DNA from 4 places in the Liquorilactobacillus hordei DSM 19519 genome. Region 3 is predicted to be linked to each of the others. Evidence: predicted binding sites of a transcription regulator. Region 3 holds the regulator's gene; each other region holds the start of a gene.
The links. Region 3 encodes Rex, which represses fermentation and respiration genes when NADH is low (regulators of the CRP and FNR family bind a similar motif). Its sites were predicted from a motif close to TTGTGAANTANTTCACAA; they were not measured.

Region 1 (3,222 bases), 1.1 Mb from region 3:
CACAATCTAGGAATTGTAATGATTCCTAGAATAAAGGCTCCTATAAAAAGCAAAGGGATTCGCAACAACTGTGTCAATATTGTCATTACCAAATTCAGAATCTGATTCATATCATTAATTAAACGTACAACTAGACTCCCAGCTGAAAACTTTTCGATGTTTCCAAACGAAAAGCCTTGAATCTTAGTGTATAAATCTGCTCTTAAATCCGTCGTAACTGACTGTGCTACTTTAGCAGAAAAAAAGGTACTTGCAATTCCTGCAATGATACCGATTACTGCTAGAACAATCAATTGAACTCCATAATCATAAACTTCGTTGCGATTATTTGCGATAATTGCCTTCATAATTGTCTGTAAGAGTTTTGGTTGCCACAAGGTACTGCCAGCAAGTATAATCACCGAAATAATGGCTCCAATTATTGATAAATAATTATTTTTCAAATAGGGTTTTAAAATTTCCATATAAACTTTCACTCCTAAAATAGTTATTAAATGTATCTAATCTTTAATTCTGATAAATTCAGATTTCCATTGATATAAACTTTCTTCTCAAAAACATTTTCCTCTTCCTGTCCAGTATTGACTTCACTAAAAACACTATTGATATTAACAAAAACTTTCCATTCCCTAGGGAAGAATAACATTATTTCACTTAATGAACCATTAATAAATATATTTGCCTCATCATTTTGAAGTTCAACATTGTCAAAATATATTTTTAAAGATGCAAATCTTGCATTAATAGCAACCCGTTCCAGATTACTTGCTTTTACATACCTGACACTACTAGACATACTCTCATTAATTTTTATTTTTTTTTCAGAAGTATCTGTCTCAAACGAACTTATTTTGTGTTTCCAATTCCAGTCCCACTTCTTATTCCTACCAAAAGATTTAAAAATCATTGACAGCCCTACACTTACCAAACCGGCAACTAAAATAATCGTCCAAGTTCCTAGCGCCTGAACACCCAGTTCTTTAGCATACAATATTACCAAAAAGGCTATGGAAAAAACAGTTTGTGAGATTCTTCTATATCCAATCCCTTGTGCCAATAAAAATACAAATAAAACTGTAAGTACGATTGTCCAAAACTTAAAATGAAAACTAATAATCTCTAACTTAGTTGAAACAAGTAGTGTCGCAAATATCAAAATTAAAATTCCTAAAAAAAATCGTTTTGTTTTCATATCTTATTCTTCCCTGCTTTCTAATCTTCTTTTTGTATCTTTAACATATCTTCGTGAAACATATACTTGTTTATAGGATTCATGAAAAGCAATCAAATTACCTGTTAAACTGCGTGTTAAAGTGTACACTGCATCTAAATTAATAATTGTTGATTTAGAGACTCTCATGAAGTTTTGTGGCAATAACTTTTCAAGTTCATACAACCTTAAATGCGTCTCAAATAAATCGTTCTTTGTGTGTGCATTAACAATTCTGTCATCATTTTCAAAAAAAGGATACTTGCACTGCTTATGTAAAATTCCGTTGCTCCTTGAAACAACTTAATTTTCTTATTAATTATTTTTCTTAAAATCTCTTCATACAATTTTTTAATATCGTTAGTTTGCTCAGCTGCCCGAATGACCACTTCAGTTTCTTTAACTTCATTGTCAATTTCTACTCTAATCTTCATAAGAATCTTTACCCTTCGAATTAAGTACATCATATGTTTTTAAAAAGGTAAACTGATTTTACACAAGCGGTCGTTTTTTATGTTTAAAGTGCTTATTTTAATAAAATCGGATTTAATTTCTTTCTCTCACATTTTTCTTATTTATAATTTTTCTTAAGCATTTGTGATTAAATTAACTTTTAAAAATGAAAATAATTTACTATCCAAGTATACATTTTCCATTATAAATGCTAATTTAAAAGAAAAAAATAGCTTGTAATTATTCTCACATATGAGTACAATTAATCCTGTTGTTTATTTTTGATATTTTTTTCACAATTAGGAGGTTTTTAAATGAGTTCCACACTTACAATTTCTTGGTGGGCAGCATTAATTGGTTTAGCAATTGCCATTATTTTAATTCTAAAAAAGGTTAATCCTGTATATTCACTGATTCTGGGTGCCATAGTTGGTGCTTTACTCGGTGGAGCAAATCTTGTCCAGACCATTAATATTTTGATTCAAGGTTCGCAAAGCGTGATGGGAACTGTTTTGCGTGTTCTTGCAGCAGGAATGTTAGCTGGTGTAATGATGGAATCAGGTGCAGCTGACACAATTGCTCGTGCAATTGTTACTAAGCTAGGTGATCATTTTGCACTTTTTGCATTAGCTCTAGCAACAATGGTCATTACGGCCGTTGGTGTTTTCATTCCGGTTGCCATCTTAATAGTTGCGCCAATTGCTTTAGAAGTTGGTCAGCGTATGAACATTTCAAAATTATCTTTACTAATCGCTCTTTCTGGAGGTGGAAAAGCAGGAAACATAATCTCACCTAATCCCAATACAATTGCCGCTGCAAAGGGCTTTAATCTACAGCTAAGTCAAGTTATGATTGCTGATTTAATTCCTGCAATTTTAGCCCTTGCTATGACAATCTTTATCGCAAATCTGCTTAAGAAAAAGGGTACGATGATAACAGAACGTGATTTTGAATTACCTAGCAGTTCAAAATCACTTCAAAAACTGCCAACTTTAAAAACTGCACTCGTAACTCCATTAGTAGCAGTCATCTTACTATTACTAAATCCAATTGGTTCACTACTGCACATTAATTTTCTAACTAATTTGAACCTTGATGCACTTTACATCCTTCCATTTGCTGCGATTGTTGGTACAATTGCTATGAAACAAGGAAATAAAATCCGCGAATATGCAGCTGCTGGGATAAACCGAATGACAGATGTTGTTCTCATTTTAATTGGTGCTGGTACAATTGGAGCAACAATTACCTCTTCAAATTTACCAGAACAAATTATTAATTTAATTAAAATTAGCCATATTTCAGGTGTTTTACTAGCGCCATTATCAGGTATTTTAATGGCAGCTGCTTCTGCTTCAACTTCAACTGGTGTTATCCTGGCAACAGGGTCATTTTCAAAAGCAATTCTCGGTTTCGGTGTTACTCCGCTCGCCGCAGCTGCAATGGTTCATACAGGTGCAATTGTAATTGACCAACTACCACATGGTAACTATTTTCACGTCACTGCAAATGCAATGCACATGGACATTAAAGAACGTTCACGCTGCATTCTTTATGAG
Region 2 (3,222 bases), 230 kb from region 3:
CTGCAACAGATAGTCCTGAAATACCAGTCGCAAATGTTCGATCTAATCTTGTATCTTTAAGAGCCAACTGTGCTGATTCATAATAATATTTATCATGCATATAATGAATGGTATTTAAAGCATTGACATAAACATCAGCTAACCAATCTAACATTGGATCAAATTTCTTCATAAATTCATCATAATCAACGTACTCTGACGAAATTGGTTCATAAGCAGGTCCTACTTGTGCTTTACCAATCTCATCTTTACCACCATTAATTGTGTAAAGTACAGTTTTAGCAAGGTTTGCACGTGCTCCGAAGTATTGAATTCCATCTGCAACTGGTTGTGCTGATACACAACATGCAATTGCATAATAGTCAGTACCCCATTGTTTACGCATTAAGTCATCATTTTCATATTGAATTGTTGAACTCTCAACTGAAACTGCAGCTGCATAGTGCTTAAAAGTATCTGGTAGTTTTTGTGACCACAACAATGTAATATTAGGCTCTGGAGCTGCACCCATATTCTTCAGCGTATTCAGAAATCTGAATGCTGTCTTTGTAACATGATGTTCCCCATCAATTCCCATTCCTGCTAAAGATAATGTTGCCCAAATTGGATTACCTGAGAATAAGGAATTATATTCAGGTGTACGAATGAAGGAAACCATCCTTAACTTCATTGTAAACTGATCAATTAACTCTTGAGCTTCTTTTTCATTCAAAATACCACGTTCAATATCACGCTCAACAAAGATATCAATAAAAGTATCAACTCGTCCAATCGACATTGCAGCCCCATTTTGTTGTTTGATAGCTGCTAGGTATCCAAAATAGAGCCATTGAATTGCTTCTTGCGCTGTTGTAGCTGGTTGAGAAATATCGTAGCCGTATGATGCCGCCATATCCTTAATCTGGTTAAGCGCTCGAATTTGCTCTGAGATTTCTTCTCTCATTTGGATAACACTATCTGTCATCTCTCCATCACCATAATTGTCTAAATCATTTAATTTAGATGCAACTAAGTAATCAATCCCGTAAAGCGCAATTCTTGGAAAGTCACCAACAATTCGACCACGTCCGTATGCATCAGGAAGACCTGTTACAATCTTATAGTGACGTGCTCTTTTAACGTCTGGAGTATAAGCATCAAAAACACCTTGATTATGAGTTTTTGATAAGTCATTGAAAAAGTGTTCTATTTCTGGATCAAGTTTTAATCCGTATGATTCAAGGGCATCCTTTGCCATACGAATTCCACCATATGGCATTAAGGCTTTCTTTAAAGGTTTATCTGTTTGAAGTCCTACAATTTTTTCAAGATTCTTGTCAAGATATCCAGGGCCATGTGAAGTAATTGTCGAAACAACCTTCGTATCTGCATCAAGTACACCACCTGCAGCACGCTCTTTAAGTTTTAAAGCAACCAAACGGTCGTTAAGTTCCTTTGTCTCAGGTGTTGCATCTTCAAGAAATGATTCATTACCATTATATTGTTTAAAGTTTTGTTGAATAAAATCACGGATATCAACCTCTGACTGCCAATTTCCGCCACTAAATCCTTCCCATGCCTTTGGTTCCACTCTCTTCTCAAGTTGTTTCATTGTCAAATGCCTCCTTATTGAAGTTAAACATAGTTTCTATGCAAGCGCTTTCTACAAATGAATGATAGCACTTTTTCTCTTTTTAAGCAATAGTTTTCACAAATTACAAAAAACATTTTAATATTGCTAGCTTTAATCATTATTAGATAGTGCAAAATATAATTTTAACACTTGTATTATAAAGCACAATTAATTTCAAATCCTTATTATTATCTTCTTAAATTAGTTAAGTTATTTTGCTATATGAAACTTAATAAAATAATTAGTTCTCGCCGCTATGCTAAATGTATTAAAAATAGATAGTAAGCTAAAAAACAAATGAAAATACCCGTATTTTCCCTTAATTCTTTCAGAATTGTATCATATCTTTTTAGATGTTTAACTACTATAACATTCATTTATTCTCAATCATATGTTATAGTAGTTAAGTTCCGAATCAAGAAAAATTAAAATTTGAAGGTAATTATATGAATGTATTTTATCAATTTCTACGTAAAAAGTGGTTGCTCTTTCTATTTCTATTTTTTATCATTATTCGCATTATTATTGCACTTAGAATTCCTTTATTTGCTCAAGGAAATGCTGGTGCAGATGACTATCTATATATAGTTTATGCAAAAAGTTTACTTGCCGGCCATTGGCTAGGCTCCTTTAATTCTTTAACACTGGTAAAGTCTATATCATTCAGCCTCTTCTTAGTTATTAACTATGCACTTGGAATTCCATATAGACTTGCCTTAATACTGTATTATTTATTTTCTGTAACAGTCTTATCTTATTCTATATATAAAGTATCCCAAAAAAAAGTACTTTCATATATATTGTTTATTTTTTTATTATATTCGCCAATAATGCTCCATCAGGAAAACATTCAAAAAATATACAGAGGTGGTGTTCTAATAAGTTCAACTATTCTTGTTATTGGGGCATTTATAGGACTATATGCTAGTATTAGGGAAAGAAAAATAAAAATTATCTTTTGGTCAATTCTTTCTAGTATAAGTTTGCCCTTTTTTTACTACCTAAAGGAAGACTCTATCTGGTTGATGCCCTTTGTTGTGATTCTCAGTATATCTTCGATAATAACTGTTATAATTTCAAAATCACAAAATTTTAAAGATCTTTCTCTTCATCTTCTTCTAATTGTTCTTCCAATCTTTTCACTAACTATGGTTAGCCTTTTTTACAAGAATATGAACTACAAATATTATGATGAGTATACTATAACAGATAGATCTGGCACTTATTACAAAGATTTCCTTCATGATCTCCTAGTAATTCAAGAAAGCGAAAAATATCAATCTAATATTTGGATTTCCAAATCTGCAGTTGATAAAGCAGAAAATTATAGTCCCACTCTAAGGAAGTTTTCTGACCAGTTGAATAATTCGTTTACAAATTATTCAACTGGTCAGAGGATAGAATATCCTGGAGATATGATTTTTTGGAAGTTTAGAGATACTTTTAGTACTTTGTACCTTCACAAAAATGGGATATATGCTAACAATTTTTATAAAAAAGTACATAATGAATTGTTGCATGCTTTTAATACGGGCAAACTAAAAAAATCTAATCGCTTTTATCTTTCTCAAGTTTCTCAAGGATTACGGTTTTCTGATATATTATGGTTT
Region 3 (3,222 bases):
TGGTTGCGACTTTGTTGATGAAATAACGGTCATGTGAGATGAAGAGAACAGTTCCATTATAGTTCAAAAGTGCCTCTTCCAGTACTTCTTTACTATCAATGTCTAGGTGGTTAGTAGGTTCATCAAAAATTAGAAAATTGTCATGGTTAAATGCTAGTTTGGTCAGCAATAAGCGAGCTTTTTCACCACCTGAAAGATTGTGAACGACTTTCTTAACATCATCCCCAGAGAATAGAAAGCTTCCTAGAATAGATCTAATATCTTTTTCAGGAGTAGTAGGATGGTCGTCCCACAACTCGTTCAATACAGTCTTGTTAGCATGTAGATTCTTTAATTCTTGATCGTAGTATCCGGTATCAACATTTGTTCCAAATGAATATTCGCCACTGATTAGAGGAATTTTATTAAGGATACTTTTTAATAGGGTCGACTTACCAATACCATTACTACCTACAATTGCCATCATTTGATGCTTCCGCAGATCAATATTAATTGGACCTGATATTGGTTTATCATCATGACCAATGAAAGCATTGGCGACACTTAGGACAATATTGCCACTTTGTCTTTCTGCTGTAAATTGAAAATGTGGTTCTTGTTGACCATCTGTGGGTCGCTCTAGGCGATTGATTTTTTCAAGTTGTTTCCGGCGACTTTGTGCTCGTTTTGTTGTTGATGCACGTACAATATTGCGAGCAACGAAATCTTCAAGCTTTTCAATTTCTTCTTGTTGTTTTTCGTATTGCTTCATTTTTTGCTGGAAGCGTTTTGCTTTTTCTTGGATATAGAAGGAATAGTTTCCCTGATAATGATCAGTTCCACTAGATGTTAGCTCATAGACTTCCTTAGAGATTTTATCAAGAAAATAACGATCATGCGAGATAATTAAAAGGGCGCCAGAGTAAGATTGCAAGTAGCCTTCAAGCCAACTGAGGGTTTCAATGTCTAGATGGTTGGTAGGTTCATCAAGTATCAGTAAATCATTTTTTTCAAGTAATAGCTTTGCAAGAGCAAGTCGCGTTTTTTGACCGCCCGATAGAGTACCGATAATGGTAGAAAAGTCTTCTTCGTAGAATCTAAAGCCATGTAAAACAGCTCGAATTTCTGATTCATAACCATAACCGTTTGCTTCTTTGAAATTATGTGTTAATTGATCATAACTGCTAAGAAGTGTATCATACTTTGTTTGTGATTGAGTTAAGTGATCAAAAGTTGCAATTTCATTTTCTAGTTCATGCATTTTTATTTCCATTTTCTTTAAATCATTGAAAACAGTGAGCATTTCAGCATAGATGCTGTTTGAAGAATTCAAGCCATTATCCTGTGCCAAATATCCAATAGTCATATTTTTATTTTTAGTAATTTGTCCATTATCAGGTGATTGCAGACCAACAATCATTTTTATTAAAGTCGACTTGCCAACGCCATTGCGTCCAACAAGGGCAATTCTTGAATTTTCTTGAACATCAAGGTTAACTCTTTCAAAGAGAACATCGCTTCCAAATAACCTTTCAACATTTTGTACTTGAAGTAAAATCATAAAAAACACCTCTTGAATATTAAAATATGAATATTATATCATTTATAATTCTTGTGAAATTGAGCAAGTGAATGTGCATTCTATTGCAAGTGAATGTATTTTAGTGTAGCATGGATACGGTAAAATATAGGGTACAATATTATTGCTTGTGAAGATAGTTAAATGCGTAATTTCACAAGGAATGTGTTATACTACATAAAAAGACTGAATCATTTATTAGTGAAAGGAGCCAAAAAATGGTAACATCAAAAATTCCTCATGCGACAGCCAAAAGACTGCCAATTTATTATCGCTACTTACATTTTTTATCAGATGCAGGGAAGCAAAGAATTTCATCAACTGAACTTGCAGATGCCGTTAAGGTTGATTCTGCAACAATTAGGAGAGACTTCTCGTACTTCGGTGCGCTAGGAAAACGAGGATATGGCTATGATGTTGATAGTTTGCTCGCTTTCTTTAAAAAGACTTTGAACCAAGATCAATTAACCAATGTAGCTTTGATTGGTGTCGGTAATTTGGGACATGCCCTTTTAAATTATAACTTCCATCAGAGCAACAATGTACGTATTAGTGCAGCTTTTGATATTAACCAAGATATTACGGGAACGATTCAAAGTAGTGTGCCAGTTTATGATATGGCCGATATGAAAGAACAGTTAACTGTTCAACAAATCGAAATTGTAATTTTAACTGTTCCATCTAGCGTTGCTCAACAAGTTACAAATGAACTTGTTGAAGTTGGAATCAAAGGAATTCTTAATTTTACACCACTTAGAATTACAGTTCCTAACACCGTAAGAGTTCAAAATGTTGATTTAACAAATGAATTACAAACACTAATTTATTTTTTAAATAAGTTTGGTGATGAGGAAGAAAATCTACTAGACTAACATGAAAAAAAGCTTTGCCAAGGTTTTTGCTGATGAAGTGAACCCACAAGTTTGGACAACTAAATTAAGCTGCTAACTGATTGGCAAGTTCTCGGTATTGTACCGGTGACTTGCCTTTTAGTTTGGTCCTGATTCTACGGTTATTATAAAATTCAATCCATTCAGTCATCGCTTGCGCGAGACTCTCTGAATTTTCGAAGTGTTCATCCATCATCTCTGCTTTCATGAGATGAAAAAATGATTCCATGGCGGCGTTATCTAAGCAGGTAGCCTTACGGGACATACTCTGAAAGGTATGATGAGTTTTAAGCGTTTTTTGCCACTGTTTATGTTGATACTGAAATCCTTGATCTGTGTGTACCGTTGTTCTATAAGGAAGCTCAGGTAATCCATCTAATGCTTCTTTTAGTGGTTTCAACGCAAATTCAAGAGTTGGGTGTGCACTAATGTTAAATGCCAAAATTTCACCCGAAAATAAATCCATGATGGGTTCTAAATAGATTCGCTCACTTTGACTCATCTGACCGTATCGAAATTCACTAACGTCGGCGACGAGTTTTTGATATGGTCGATCTGTCTTGAATCGACGGTGTAACTTATTTTTGGCTATTCTACCAACAGTTCCTTTGTATGAGTTATATTTGCGAGTTTGCTTATTAAAGGCCTGACATGTCCAGCCTTGCTCCTTCATAATTCGGAGGACGCGTTTATGATTAACTTTAAATCCCTGTTCATGCATAACTAACGTTATGCGACGGTAACCGTATTTTTGAGTATACTTGGCATCTGTTT
Region 4 (3,222 bases), 490 kb from region 3:
ATTAACTCATTTTCATTGATTGACCAAGAGTGAAAATGATGAACATCTTTTATTTCTGGGATAGCTAATAAATCATTTTTAACATGATCAACATCAATATCTGGAGAACCTTCCATGAGAATTCTGAATGTCTGCTGGATAATTGGCAGAGACTCGTACGCAATATAGAGCGATACTAAGATAGTGATAACAGGATCAATCCAAGTAAGATTAAAAAAGTAAATAAAAATAGAACCGATTATTACTCCAACTGAGGCAAGAGAATCACTTAACAGATGTAAGTAGGTAGCCTTAATATTAAGATTATTACTTGCCCCAACGTGCAATAAGAGGGCGGCTCCTAGATTAGCAATGAAACTAACGACTGCGACCCAAAACATAATTGCTCCTTTAACAGTTTCGGGATGCTGAATACGATTAATACCTTCAAATAATAAGAATAAAGAGATTAAGATTAGGATGATTGAACTAAGTAAAGCAGTCAAGATTTCTACTCGTCGATACCCGTAAGAGTTTTTGGGAGTGGCTTTTTTATGTCCAATTAGATTAGCAATATAACTCAGAACTATCGAGAAGGTATCGCTGAAATTATGAAATGCGTCAGAAATCAGTGATAGACTTCCAGAAAGCAGTCCGCCCACTAATTCAAAAAAAGTAATTAAAACATTCAGAGTCGTGACTGATAAAAATCTTAAGTTTGTATTTTTAGATTGTTCCATAATTACTACTCCCTCTCTATGACAATATGAGTATATGTTCATATCATCTTAAATATAGCACTGTGAGTTAAGAAAAACAATGAGAATCTATCTTGAACTTTAAGAAAATAAAAAAGAGACTCTTCTGTAGTAATTATTGCAGGTATTTGAGGTATTATCAGTATATAGATAAAAAGGAGGAATATCGATGGAAAAATTCTTTGATTTTGGTAATGGATTGAAAGTTAACCGTTTGGGGTATGGAACAATGCAATTACCTGGAAAAGGTGTTTGGGGTCCTGCCACAGACGTTAATAACGCTGTGGAGGTAATCACAACTGTAATTGATCATGGAGCTGATTTTATTGATACTGCTGATTCATATGGCCCGTTCTTTGCTAATCTTTATTTGAAAGAAGCATTAAAACAACGTCCTAATAAGAATGTAATGGTAGCCACAAAAGTTGGTTTTACTAGACAAGGGCCAGGACAGTGGACTCCGAATGGACGTCCAGATTATCTAAGGCAACAAGTCGAATTAAACTTATTTTCGTTAGGATTGAAGCAAATTGACCTTTTGCAACTTCATAGAATTGATAAAACCGTTCCGCTTGAAGATCAGCTTGGGGTTTTAAAGGAATTACAGAATGAAGGAAAAATAAAGCACATTGGATTGAGCCAAGTTTCAATTTCAGAAATTCAGGCAGCACAAAAAATTGTTCCAATCGTATCCGTTCAAAATAGATATAATTTGATAGATCGTGCTGACGAGGATGTATTGAAGTTTGCTGAGGAAAAACATTTAGCCTTTATTCCTTGGTTCCCACTGGCAACAGGGAAGTTAAGTGAAGATGGAAGATTATTAAAGATAGCAGATAAATATGGTGCAAGTCCTTCACAGATTGCATTAGCATGGTTACTGAAGAAGAGTCCAGTAATAATGCCAATTCCCGGAACTAAGTCAAAAGAACACGCAGTTCAGAATTTAAAAGCGGCTGAAATTGAATTAACAGATGCAGAATTTAAAGAGCTTGAAAATATAAAATAGTTGTCATGAGTGGGAGTGTGACATAAGTCGGGAAAATTTGAGTACTAACCCGAAATTATGAACATAGCGAGTACTTTGCTATGAGTAATTCGAAGTTAGACGGAGAATTTTGACTTATGGAACACGTTTATATGGAATAATTAGCGAGGTTGGGTTAAAATTTAACTTTTGGCACAGCCTCGTAATATTGATTGTGCAAGAATTAACAATCTTTTAGTGGAGGGACTGGCGGTAAAATGGATTTTAGAATTGAGAGCGATACAATAGGGCCTGTAAATATTCCAGTAGACGCTTTGTGGGGAGCACAAACGCAGAGAAGTCGGCAAAATTTCAAGGCAGGGAATAAAATGCCATTAGATGTGATTAGAGTATTATTGATAATTAAAAGATCAGCTGCAGTGGCTAACTGTCAATTAGGAAAAATGACTAAAGAAAAAAGTGACTTAATTGTTAAAGCCGTAGATACTTTGTTACGACTTGAGAATTCGGAGTTAAGACGAGATTTTCCATTGCGGGTATATCAAACTGGATCTGGAACGCAAACCAATATGAATGTTAATGAGGTTATTGCGCATATGGCAAAGAAGCTTGACGCCAGTCTAGAGATCTTACCAAATGATGATGTTAATATGGGACAGAGTTCTAATGATGTTTTTCCTACTGCAATGAATATTGCAGCAATGCAGGCTTTGAAGCATGTAATTGAGGAAGTTCAAAAATTAACAGATGAATTGAAGAACAAACAAAGACTTTATTGGGAGACCGTGAAGATTGGGAGAACTCATCTACAAGATGCGACTCCATTAACTTTTGGTCAAGAAATCAGTGGTTGGGTTAGCATGCTAGAACATGACTTAGAATTCATCAATAGCACAAAGGATAGTTTGTACGAGTTACCTCTTGGGGGAACTGCAGTAGGAACAGGATTGAACACGACAGTAAAATTTACTGAGATAGTAAATACTGAAATTAATAATTATTATCATAGTAGTTTTAATGTGAAAAATAATAAGTTTTATGGGTTAGCAGCACATTCAGCAATAAATGCGGTGCATGGAACGTTAAAAACATTAGCTGCTGACTTACTTAAAATTGCGAATGATGTTAGATTCTTAGCAAGTGGTCCTCGTGCGGGATATGGTGAATTAAATATTCCTGCCAATGAACCTGGCTCATCAATCATGCCAGGAAAAGTTAATCCAACACAAGCTGAAGCATTAACCATGGCAGCCGTGCGTGTTATAGGTAATGATACGGTGATTTCAGTTGCAGCTTCTCAGGGTAATTTTGAAATGAATGTTTATAAGCCTTTGATTATTGATGCATTTTTAGAATCCGTGAGCCTATTGACACTTACCGTCAATGGGTTTAATAAAAAAATGATTGCTGGAATGACCGTTAATGAGAAGCGAATGGGCGAATTAGTAGATAATTCACTAATGACGGTCACGGCACTATCTCCGCATTTGGGATATC

Region 1: a site for Rex is predicted at 1,945-1,962, ahead of G6O70_RS11035 (GntP family permease). Genes of this name have one in related genera too.
Region 2: a site for Rex is predicted at 1,763-1,780, ahead of pflB (formate C-acetyltransferase). Genes of this name have one in related genera too.
Region 4: a site for Rex is predicted at 1,938-1,955, ahead of G6O70_RS03245 (class II fumarate hydratase). Genes of this name have one in related genera too.

What each region holds. Positions count from the first base shown of each region.
Region 1 is NZ_CP049303.1:1,990,768-1,993,989, forward strand. Features, by position in the region: gene G6O70_RS11020 (ABC transporter ATP-binding protein) at 1-464, opposite strand, end outside; gene G6O70_RS11025 (LiaF transmembrane domain-containing protein) at 491-1,192, opposite strand; gene G6O70_RS12260 (LytTR family DNA-binding domain-containing protein) at 1,196-1,492, opposite strand; gene G6O70_RS12265 (hypothetical protein) at 1,399-1,644, opposite strand; gene G6O70_RS11035 (GntP family permease) at 1,978-3,222, shown strand, end outside.
Region 2 is NZ_CP049303.1:1,143,299-1,146,520, reverse strand. Features, by position in the region: gene pflB (formate C-acetyltransferase) at 1-1,591, opposite strand, end outside; gene G6O70_RS06710 (hypothetical protein) at 2,059-3,222, shown strand, end outside.
Region 3 is NZ_CP049303.1:917,079-920,300, forward strand. Features, by position in the region: gene abc-f (ribosomal protection-like ABC-F family protein) at 1-1,540, opposite strand, end outside; gene G6O70_RS05650 (redox-sensing transcriptional repressor Rex) at 1,777-2,430, shown strand; gene G6O70_RS12190 (IS3 family transposase) at 2,495-3,222, opposite strand, start outside.
Region 4 is NZ_CP049303.1:424,799-428,020, reverse strand. Features, by position in the region: gene G6O70_RS03255 (cation diffusion facilitator family transporter) at 1-719, opposite strand, end outside; gene G6O70_RS03250 (aldo/keto reductase) at 907-1,746, shown strand; gene G6O70_RS03245 (class II fumarate hydratase) at 1,983-3,222, shown strand, end outside.